3 regions of the Priestia sp. LL-8 genome follow, and region 3 is predicted to be linked to each of the others. Evidence: riboswitches for the same ligand, from Rfam matches in the RefSeq annotation. Region 3 holds a riboswitch; each other region holds the start of a gene.
The links. A riboswitch is a leader RNA that binds a small molecule or an ion and turns the genes downstream of it on or off. The one in region 3 is predicted to bind cyclic di-AMP.
Positions count from the first base shown of each region.

Region 1 (3,280 bases), 190 kb from region 3:
GTTCCCTTTTATATAGATTGATTGTTTTCAAAAAACAAGCAGGTAAAAGAGCTTTCTGTTAATAGAGAGCTCTTTTACATTTTTAAGTAGACAGAAATGTCAGCACCTGATAAAATAAAATTGTAAAACTTTCATTATTCGGAAAATTTATACCCTCCAGCTTTGGAGGGTTATTTTTTATGCTGTTGGACGAATCCATGAGGCTGAGACAAAAATATTTTCGTTGAAGGGAGATCCGAACGGGTTTGGTTCTTGATGAAGAATCAAACTCATTCGGATTTTTTTATTGGCAGGGTGAACGGATGTCGTTATGTCTCAATCACTTTTTATCTTTTAAATGACTCAATAATGCAGGAGCCATCTCCACGTGAGAAAGGGCGATGTGTGAAATCGTTTTGGCATAAGGTGTAATTTTGTTAATAAATTGTTCGAGTACGTGCAGATGAGGAAGCTGAAGCTTTGTAATAAAGCAGGCTTGCCCGGCGATGCGTTCACAGAATAAAGCGTAGGGATACTGAGAAATAAATCGTTTAAAACGTTCGTGCTCTCCGTTTTTCATCGTTACTTCAATAAAACACGATACAGGCAGGTGCAGCTTTTCATAATCAATATCGATTGTATATCCTTTTATAACACCAAAGCTCTCTAGCTGTCTTACTCGCTCTGCCACCGAAGGAGCAGACAGGTTAATTTGTTTTCCTAGCTCTCGTAAGGAAAGGCGGCTGTTTTGCTGCAGCGCCTGCAAAATCGATAAATCAATTTCATCAATTTTCAATTGAAAACCTTCTTTCTCATTAACGTTTCATTTGATTAGTAATAGTAGATAAGATGTTTTATATGTAATCTAAAATCTCTATTTTTCTTACTATAATAATTAAAAAGGAGTGAGTGAAAAATGGCAAGAGTTTTATTAACAAACGAAGAGGGAACAAATTTTGAAAAAGCATTGAATTTAATTCCACATGTAAAAAGGTTGTATGATGAGCTTTACGACACGCTTTGGAACAGCGATATAGTAGAAAAAGAGACCAAGGAAAAAACTAGGCTTTATCTAGCAGGTGTTAACGGCTGTGAGACGTGTATGAGCATGTCATATGTAGGTGATAAGACGCTTAATCAAAAAGTGTTAAGAGAAAAAGAGCTGGAAGAAAAAGACCGGCTGCTGTTTCGATTTATTGATGTATACCGAGTGCGTCCAAGGGAGTTGACCGATGCTGATATGGATCAATTAAAGAAATTTTACAGTGATACGCAGCTGTTAGAGCTTTTGGCTGTTATTAATTTATTTGATCAATTTCACAAAATGATTGTCAGTTTAGATTTATATGATTTTTGCAGCTTGCAGGGCAAGTGAAGTCTTCGCTAAAAATATCTTGACAGACAAAATCCACAGGAGTAAGATAGCTTTCGTGAAGTGAAACGTATCATGAATCGAATCGATCATTCTAAAAAATAGATCATAGACATTTGAATAAAAATCGCTTAATCCATTACGGAGCGGAGGACCCATTATTTACGCACATATTGTGCTCCGGGGTGAATCCTTAAAAAGGTAGGGTTACTCTTAAAACCCGAACCCGACAGCTAACTTCGCAAGCGTTTTGAGGGGGAAGAGTGTGAAAAAACACAGGAGCCTTCCTGTGTTTTTTTGCGCTTTTTTTAAGAAAAAGATGTAATTTTTTAGAAAAAGTATAAGCTAAGAGAACACACAGCAGTTGAAGGAAGGAATAAATACATTATGAAAAAACAGTTTGCTGTATTAGGATTAGGTCGTTTTGGAGGCAGTTTGGTTGAAGAGTTTGCTAATCTGGATGTGGATGTGCTCGCTATTGACCGCAATCAGGAGGTAGTAAATAAATTTAGCAACTTAGCTACATATGTTGTGCAAGCAAACGCGATTGATGAAGCTAGCTTAAAGGGGCTAGGTATTCGCAATGTTGATCATGCTCTTATTTCGTTTGGAGACGATATCGAAGCAAGCGTGCTCGCAACGATGCTGTTAAAAGATATGGGCGTTAAGCAAGTATGGGTAAAAGCGGTGAATATGTATCATCAAAAAGTGCTGGAGAAAATAGGAGCGGATAAAGTCATTCATCCGGAGCGCGATATTGCTAAGCGGATTGCTCATCACGTGGTGTCAGAAAAAATTATTGACTATATTGAACTGTCTAAAGACTATAGTATTGTTGAAATTGTCGCTTCTAAGAAGCTTCATAATAAAACGCTTTTTGATTTAAATATTCGCGCAAAGTACGGCTGTAATATTATCGGCTTTCAGCGAAAAGACGGGGAAATGGTGATTTCGCCTACGGCGCATGAAACAATTGAACAAGGAGATATGCTTATTGTCATCGGACATAATCGCGATTTAAACCGTTTTGAAGAAGAAGGAGTTTAACACATGAAAAAACAAAATATTAAACTCACCCCTCCGCAGCTGTTGCTCTCTATTTTTGGTGGAGGAATTATTATTGGTGCTCTTCTATTGATGATGCCTTTTTCTACTACTGAGCCAATCCGGTGGGTAGACGCTCTTTTTACGTCAACTTCCGCTATGACAGTAACCGGCTTAGCCGTCGTAGATACAGGTACACGTTTTACCGTCATCGGTCAAACGATTATTATGCTGTTAATTCAAATAGGCGGTCTTGGCATTATGTCATTTGCCGTGCTGATTTTTATGATGCTCGGTAAAAAAATTGGATTTAAAGAGCGTATGCTCGTTCAGCAGGCGTTAAATCAGACGAGCGTCGGCGGAGTTGTCCTGCTAGTTAAAAGGCTGTTTATCTTTTCATTTTTAATTGAGTTTGTTGCGCTTATCTTTTTAGCGATACGCTGGGTTCCGGAATTCGGGTGGTCTAAGGGGCTATTCTTTAGCTTGTTTCATTCAATTTCGGCTTTTAATAACGCTGGGTTCGGACTACTGTCTGATAACTTAGTTCAGTATGTAGGAGATCCCATTATTAATATAACGATTTCTTTTTTGTTCATTATTGGTGGGTTAGGATTTACCGTTCTTGCTGATATGTGGGTGAAAAAATCGTATAAAAAACTAACGCTGCATTCAAAAATTATGATTATCAGCACGTTCGCCATTAACGTGACTGCTATGCTTTTTATTTTTTTCTTAGAGTACGGCAATTCGCATACGCTCGGAAATTTATCATTAGGAGACAAAGTATGGGCTTCTTATTTTCAAGCGGTAACAACAAGAACCGCTGGATTTAATACAATTGATTTAGCTCACCTGCATGACGCAACGGTCTTTTTAATGGTTTTG
Region 1 covers NZ_JAZAQH010000001.1:3,706,064-3,709,343, reverse strand. The annotation lists gene U9R83_RS19460 (peptidyl-prolyl cis-trans isomerase) at 1-1, shown strand, start outside; gene U9R83_RS19455 (Lrp/AsnC family transcriptional regulator) at 320-775, opposite strand; gene U9R83_RS19450 (hypothetical protein) at 896-1,354, shown strand; cyclic di-AMP (ydaO/yuaA leader) riboswitch at 1,470-1,614, shown strand; gene U9R83_RS19445 (potassium channel family protein) at 1,739-2,398, shown strand; gene U9R83_RS19440 (TrkH family potassium uptake protein) at 2,402-3,280, shown strand, end outside.
Region 1: another riboswitch for cyclic di-AMP. It lies ahead of U9R83_RS19445 (potassium channel family protein); the one in region 3 lies ahead of U9R83_RS20410 (APC family permease).

Region 2 (3,280 bases), 880 kb from region 3:
AAGGCGGTTTTGTCACAGTTCCTGTTGTAATGGCTGCTAAATCTTTAAACATTCCCGTGTTCATTCATGAAAGTGATTTAACACCGGGACTAGCAAATAAAATTGCGCAGAAATTTGCCACTAAAATTTTCACTTCTTTTGATGAAGCTGCAAACTACTTTCCAAAAGAAAAAGTGCAGGTTGTTGGTTCACCTATTCGAAAAGAGTTATTTAGCGGAAGCGCAGCGAACGGGGAAAGCTGGCTTCGCTTTTATGATAAGCGCCCAATTTTAACCATTATGGGCGGAAGTTTAGGAGCGCGCCGCATCAATGAAATTGTTCGAGAGTCTTTGCCTGAATTGCAAAAGAAATTTCAAATTGTACACCTTTGCGGAAAAGGCAATATTGATACAAGCCTTGAAAAAGAGTCGGGCTACCGTCAGTTAGAATACGTAAATGAACAGCTTCCGGATGTTTTAGCGGCAACTGATTATGTGATTACACGCGGTGGATCCAATGCCATCTTTGAGTTTTTAGCTCTTCATAAACCGATGATGATTATTCCTTTATCAAAGGCACAGAGTCGCGGAGATCAAATTTTAAATGCACAATCCTTTAAGAAAAAAGGCTACTGTATGGTTGTAGAAGAAGAACAGTTAACAAAAGAACTGTTTTTGCGTGAAGTAAATGAGCTTCAGCAGCAGGCAAGTACAATGAAGCGTACAATGCGTGAAGCAACAAAAACGGATGCCATTTCAATTCTTGTAAATGAAATTGAGAAAATGAGCTAAAAAAAGCGTTCTTATCGAGGAGATAAGAACGCTTTTTTTCTTTCAAAACTATTATTTTAAAATAATGAATAAATATAGAAAAATAAAGCTTTTAAAATTTCAAAAAATGTTGTTGACAGTAAATTTTAACAGGAGTAAGATTACTCTCATGAAACGTTCCACAGTGAAACGCTGAGTCTTTCCTGAAAGAGAGGGAAAGAGCGGAGGACCCAATTATTAGGGGTGAATCTCTTAACTGAGTAGGGTTACTTTCTTGACCCGAACCCGTCAGCTAACTTCGTAAGCGTTAAGAGAGAGGATGGTGTAATCGTGGTCGTTTTCTATAACAGCGGATAGTACGCTCCTTTCAAAATATAGGTGAAAGGAGCGTCCAGATGCATTTATCTAAGCAAATGATTCAAATGATTGAATATCGGGCAATGTGCGACCAGCAATCTTTTGATCTAGCAAACCGCTATTTGTCTACGTTGGCTAATCAAAGTTTTAAACGCAGCAGTAAAAGTCATCATTAAGTCTAAAAATTAAATAACAAATATACGCTTAATCAATTATGAGCGGGGGACCCAATATTTTGTACGTATGTACTAGGGGTGAATCTCTTAACTGAGTAGGGTTACTTCCATAACCCGAATCCGACAGCTAACTCCGTAAGCGTTTTGGGAGTAAAAAATTCGTGTCAATCACGGCTTATTTGTCGTGCATTAAACCGCGGAAGAGAACTCTCTTCTGCGGTTTTTTAGTGAAAAAAAATAGCATCACGTCTCGCGGTTAGCTTTTTTGGACCTGATGCTTTATGAAAAGAAACCGTCACTAAACTTAGAAGCTATCATTTTTGTCAGGAAACAGTTAGGAGGAAGCAACTTGGATATGATGATGCTTGGAACGCTTGCCTTATTAGCGACTGCTATGTACGGAATTATTCGCTGGTCGTCTCATGTAGTAGACGACAGAGAGGAGAAGTGAACATGTCGTTCATTTTGTTAGGTATTTCAATTACCGTTTTAATTTATTTAGTATATGTACTGTTAAATCCAGAACAATTTTAATAAGCGGAGGAATAAAACGTGGGGATTTTTCTACTATCAGTTGCGCTGCTGCTTATTTTTGTAGCGCTTATTGCAAAGCCCGTAGGTATTTATATAGCGAATGTATTTTCAAACGATAAAAACACTAGCTTGATAGGAAAGATAGAAACAGTGATGTTTAAAGCAGCAGGAATTAAAGGGCTTAATCAAACGTGGAAGCAATATGCATTGGCTCTCGTGTTGGCGAATACGTTTATGATTTTTGTGGTGTACCTTATCTTCCGATTCCAAGGGGTACTGCCGCTAAACCCAAGCCACATAAAAGGAATGGATCCGGCCCTTGCTTTTAACACAGCCATTAGTTTTATGACAAATACGAACTTGCAGCACTACAGCGGTGAGTCAGGTTTGTCCTATTTCTCACAGATGGCCGCCATTGTATTTATGATGTTTGCTGCACCAGCAACAGCACTTGCAGTAGCAATCGCTTTTATTCGCGGGCTAGCAGGGAAAGAAATGGGAAACTTTTTTGTTGATTTTGTAAAATCAATTACGCGTATTTTACTTCCTATTGCTTTTATAACAGGTATTTTATTTACGTTTTTAGGTGTCCCTCAAACGTTAAGCGGAACGGTGACTGCCCATACATTAGAAGGGGCAACACAGCAAATTGCAAGGGGACCAGTTGCTTCTTTTCTTTCAATCAAAGAGCTAGGCAACAACGGAGGGGGATTTTTTGGTGTCAACTCAGCCCATCCATTTGAAAATCCCAATGCGTGGAGCAATGTGTTACAGATTGTCCTTATGCTTTTATTACCAACCGCACTTCCTTTCACATACGGAAAAATGATCGGACAGCGTAAACAAGGTCGCATCTTGTTTGTATCGATGAGTATGCTGTTTATCGTTATCTTAAGCACAGCGTTTGTAACAGAGTGGGGCGGTAACCCTAGACTTGATGCTTTTCATCTAAATGAAGCGAGCGGTTATATGGAAGGGAAAGAAGTCCGGTTTGGTGTCGGTATGTCAACGCTGTACGCCATCGTGACGACAGCAAGTGAAACAGGCGCGGTGAACGCGATGCACGATACCCTGACGCCTCTTACCGGGTTGTTAACGCTTGGAAATATGATGTTAAATACCGTATTTGGCGGTGTCGGAGCAGGATTTATGAATGTCATGATGTACGTCATCATCGCCGTATTTTTATCAGGTTTAATGGTTGGAAGAACACCAGAATACGTAGGTAAAAAAATTGAAGGAAAAGAAATGAAACTAATCGCCGTGACGCTTATCCTGCAGCCGCTGCTAATTTTAGGAGGAACAGCTGTAGCACTTACCACTCATTTAGGAATGGAAGGTATATCAAATCCAGGCTTTCACGGGTTAAGTCAGGCACTGTATGAATTTACGTCGTCAGCAGCAAACAATGGATCCGGTTTTGAAGGATTAGGTGACGCAACGCCGTTTTGGAACATTTCTACG
Region 2 covers NZ_JAZAQH010000001.1:3,013,516-3,016,795, reverse strand. The annotation lists gene U9R83_RS15285 (undecaprenyldiphospho-muramoylpentapeptide beta-N-acetylglucosaminyltransferase) at 1-770, shown strand, start outside; cyclic di-AMP (ydaO/yuaA leader) riboswitch at 930-1,072, shown strand; gene U9R83_RS15280 (hypothetical protein) at 1,145-1,282, shown strand; cyclic di-AMP (ydaO/yuaA leader) riboswitch at 1,298-1,438, shown strand; gene U9R83_RS27705 (potassium-transporting ATPase subunit F) at 1,736-1,816, shown strand; gene kdpA (potassium-transporting ATPase subunit KdpA) at 1,841-3,280, shown strand, end outside.
Region 2: another riboswitch for cyclic di-AMP. It lies ahead of U9R83_RS27705 (potassium-transporting ATPase subunit F); the one in region 3 lies ahead of U9R83_RS20410 (APC family permease).

Region 3 (3,280 bases):
ACAGCGATGTAACAAGCCATCCATACTAGCACATTTATCCCATTTGTTCGTTTTTAGGTTGAAGTGATTTCGTTATGTCGCAATCTCCTTTTTTAGTAATTTCTCACTAAGTAGGCTAGTATACGTAGCACTTTTTTCCCTCATGCATATGTTAACAATAAGGAGGGACAAGTAATATGAAAAAAATCTATCTTGATGCAGGACATGGTGGGGCAGATGCAGGAGCAGTTGGAGCAAACGGACTGTATGAAAAAAACTTAGTTTTGAAAATTCAACAATATTTAATAAGCTATTTAAATAGCACGTACAGTGATTTTACGATTAAAACTACCCGTACCACAGATACTTTTTTATCGTTATCTCAGCGCGCTTCTCAAGCTAATTCGTGGGGTGCAGATGCATTTATGTCTATTCACGTAAATGCCGGTGGAGGGACAGGATACGAAGATTATGTTTATAGAAGCGCTAGCAATGCTAGTAAAACGTTTCAATCGATTGTGCACGGCCAAGTACAGGCAACGCTGCTGTCGTATAATCATCCGAATCGCGGACGAAAATCAGCCAATTATGCGGTGCTTCGCTTAACAAATATGCCTGCAGTACTAACTGAAATAGCTTTTATTGATAGGAGCGCCGATGCAGCACTTCTTCAAAATGAAGCTTTTTTAAAAAGCATGGGTGAATCGTATGCAAAAGGAATTGCCGTATATTTAAATTTACCTCGTCGTGCAGTTCCAAATCCATCGCCATCTCCAACACCGACACCAAATCCATCACCTTCTGAACCAGGTGAAAAAACGTATACAATTAAGCAAGGAGATACGCTGTACAGTATTGCACAGAAGTACGGCATAACAGTACAGGAGCTTCAAGAAGCGAATACAGGGCTTTCTGATCCTTTAACACTACAGGTTGGAAAAACAATTGTTATTCCTTCAGGAACTTCACCAACACCTACTCCAACACCACCTTCTGAACAATATCCACTTCCCAATGGAATTTTAAAACAAGGCGATTCTGGAGAAGCTGTGAAACAGCTTCAAAGAGCATTAAACGCGGTTAATTTTAAAGTAGGGTCAGTAGACGGAATATATGGAGTACAAACGAAAGATGCAGTCAGACGTTTTCAGCTTGTGTATCTTCCTTATGATGTAGATGGCATTTATGGTCCTCAAACGAAAAACAAGCTAGCAGCCGTTTTAAAAGCAAAAAGTTAACGTAAGAAGGTCTTCTGTAAGCAGACAGAAGGCCTTTTGTTTTCCCCTTAAAAGCGCCTTAAGCACTATTTTATGGTTTACGTAAAATAATGCTTTACAAACCATTTGTACGGGAGTATATTATCTAAGAACAAAGGATAGTTATGAACGAAACTTGTTATCAATCATACCCTTTAACCGAAAATTATATTGACCTGTTATCGCTTAATTCGTCAGAAGTGGGGGACCCAAATTTGTGCATTGTCACTTGGGGTGAATCCTTTTTTAAAAGGTAGGGCTACTCTCATAGCCCGAATCCGACAGCTAACCCCATAAGCGTTTTAGAGAGGAGGTTTAAGCTGTGTAAAAACGCTGAGAACCCTTAGTGTTTTTTTTGTGCGCTTTTTTAACATAAAAAGGCATTTTTTAGGAATAATATCACTTATTCATGAACTTGTAACTGAGCTTAGCAACGAAAAGCAAATAGTAGCTAAGCAATCATCGGAGGGAAATTACGTGAACTATTCAGTTCTCAAAAGATTATTGATTGGAAAGCCGCTTAAAACAAAAGAGTTAGGTGATCAAAAGCTTAGTAAGCTTAAAGCACTTGCTATTTTATCATCAGATGCCTTATCTTCAGTGGCTTATGGAACAGAACAAATTTTAATTGTACTTGCGACAGTCGGTGTCCTCGCTTATTGGTATTCAATTCCAATTGCGATTGGTGTATTGGTGCTGCTGACGGCTTTAATTCTTTCATATCGTCAAATTATTTATGCGTATCCGCAAGGCGGAGGAGCTTATATTGTTTCCAAAACCAATTTAGGAGAAAATCCTGGGCTTATCGCTGGAGGATCACTGCTGGTAGATTATATATTAACAGTTGCCGTGAGTGTTTCAGCAGGAACCGATGCTTTAACTTCGGCTTTTCCAACGCTGCATCATTACAATGTAGTAATTGCGTGCTTGCTGGTTATTTTGATTACTGTCTTAAACTTACGAGGCGTAACGGAATCCGCTTCTGTATTAGCTTATCCGGTTTATTTATTTGTTATTGCTCTTATCTTGTTAATAGCGGTAGGCTTGTTTAAAATAGCGACAGGTCAAGTTTCACCTGAGCTTCATACGTCTCTTGGTACAGTAGTGCCAGGTATTAGTTTGTTTTTATTATTAAAAGCTTTTTCGTCAGGCTGTTCAGCATTGACAGGTGTAGAAGCTATTTCAAATGCAGTGCCTAACTTTAAAGAGCCAGGTGCAAAAAATGCTGTTCATACATTAATGCTGATGGGCGGTATTCTAGCTGTTTTATTTTCTGGGATCACGTTTTTAGCTTATTGGCTTGGCATTTCTCCAAAAGCAGATGAAACTGTTGTATCACAAATTGCATCGAGTGTGTTTGGACGCAATGGATTTTATTACTTTATTCAAGGAACAACAGCTCTAATTCTAGTGCTAGCAGCCAATACAGGGTTTTCAGCTTTTCCTTTGCTTGCTGTCAACTTATCGTCTGATAAATACATGCCGAGAATGTTTCAAATTCGGGGTGATAGACTAGGGTATTCAAATGGAATTGTGACCCTTGGAATTGCTTCTATTGTCTTAATTGTAGCTTTTAAAGGAGCGACAGAGCAATTAATTCCTCTTTATGCAGTCGGGGTGTTCATTCCATTTACACTTTCTCAAACAGGAATGATTGTCAAGTGGCTTAGAGAAAAGCCGGCCGGCTGGCAAGGGAAGCTAACCATTAACTTAATTGGTGCGCTTATTACATTAACTGTGTTAATCATTTTGTTTACAACGAAGTTTTCACAAGTATGGTCTGTGCTAGTTTTCTTACCGGTTATCGTTTATATTTTTCATCGCATTCATACGCATTATGAAGCGGTAGGAGAGCAGCTTCGTATTAAGCAAGGAGAAAAGATTGGAAAGCTTGAAGGAAGTGTAGTCATTGTTCCTGTAGCAGGAATGACAAAGGTAGTAGAAAATTCATTAAATTATGCACGAACGATTGGCGATACCGTTATTGCAGTGCATGTGGCCTTTGATCGAGAAAGTGAAAAGAAAATGGAAGAGAAGTGGGAGAA
Region 3 covers NZ_JAZAQH010000001.1:3,892,840-3,896,119, reverse strand. The annotation lists gene U9R83_RS20415 (N-acetylmuramoyl-L-alanine amidase) at 177-1,217, shown strand; cyclic di-AMP (ydaO/yuaA leader) riboswitch at 1,409-1,550, shown strand; gene U9R83_RS20410 (APC family permease) at 1,713-3,280, shown strand, end outside.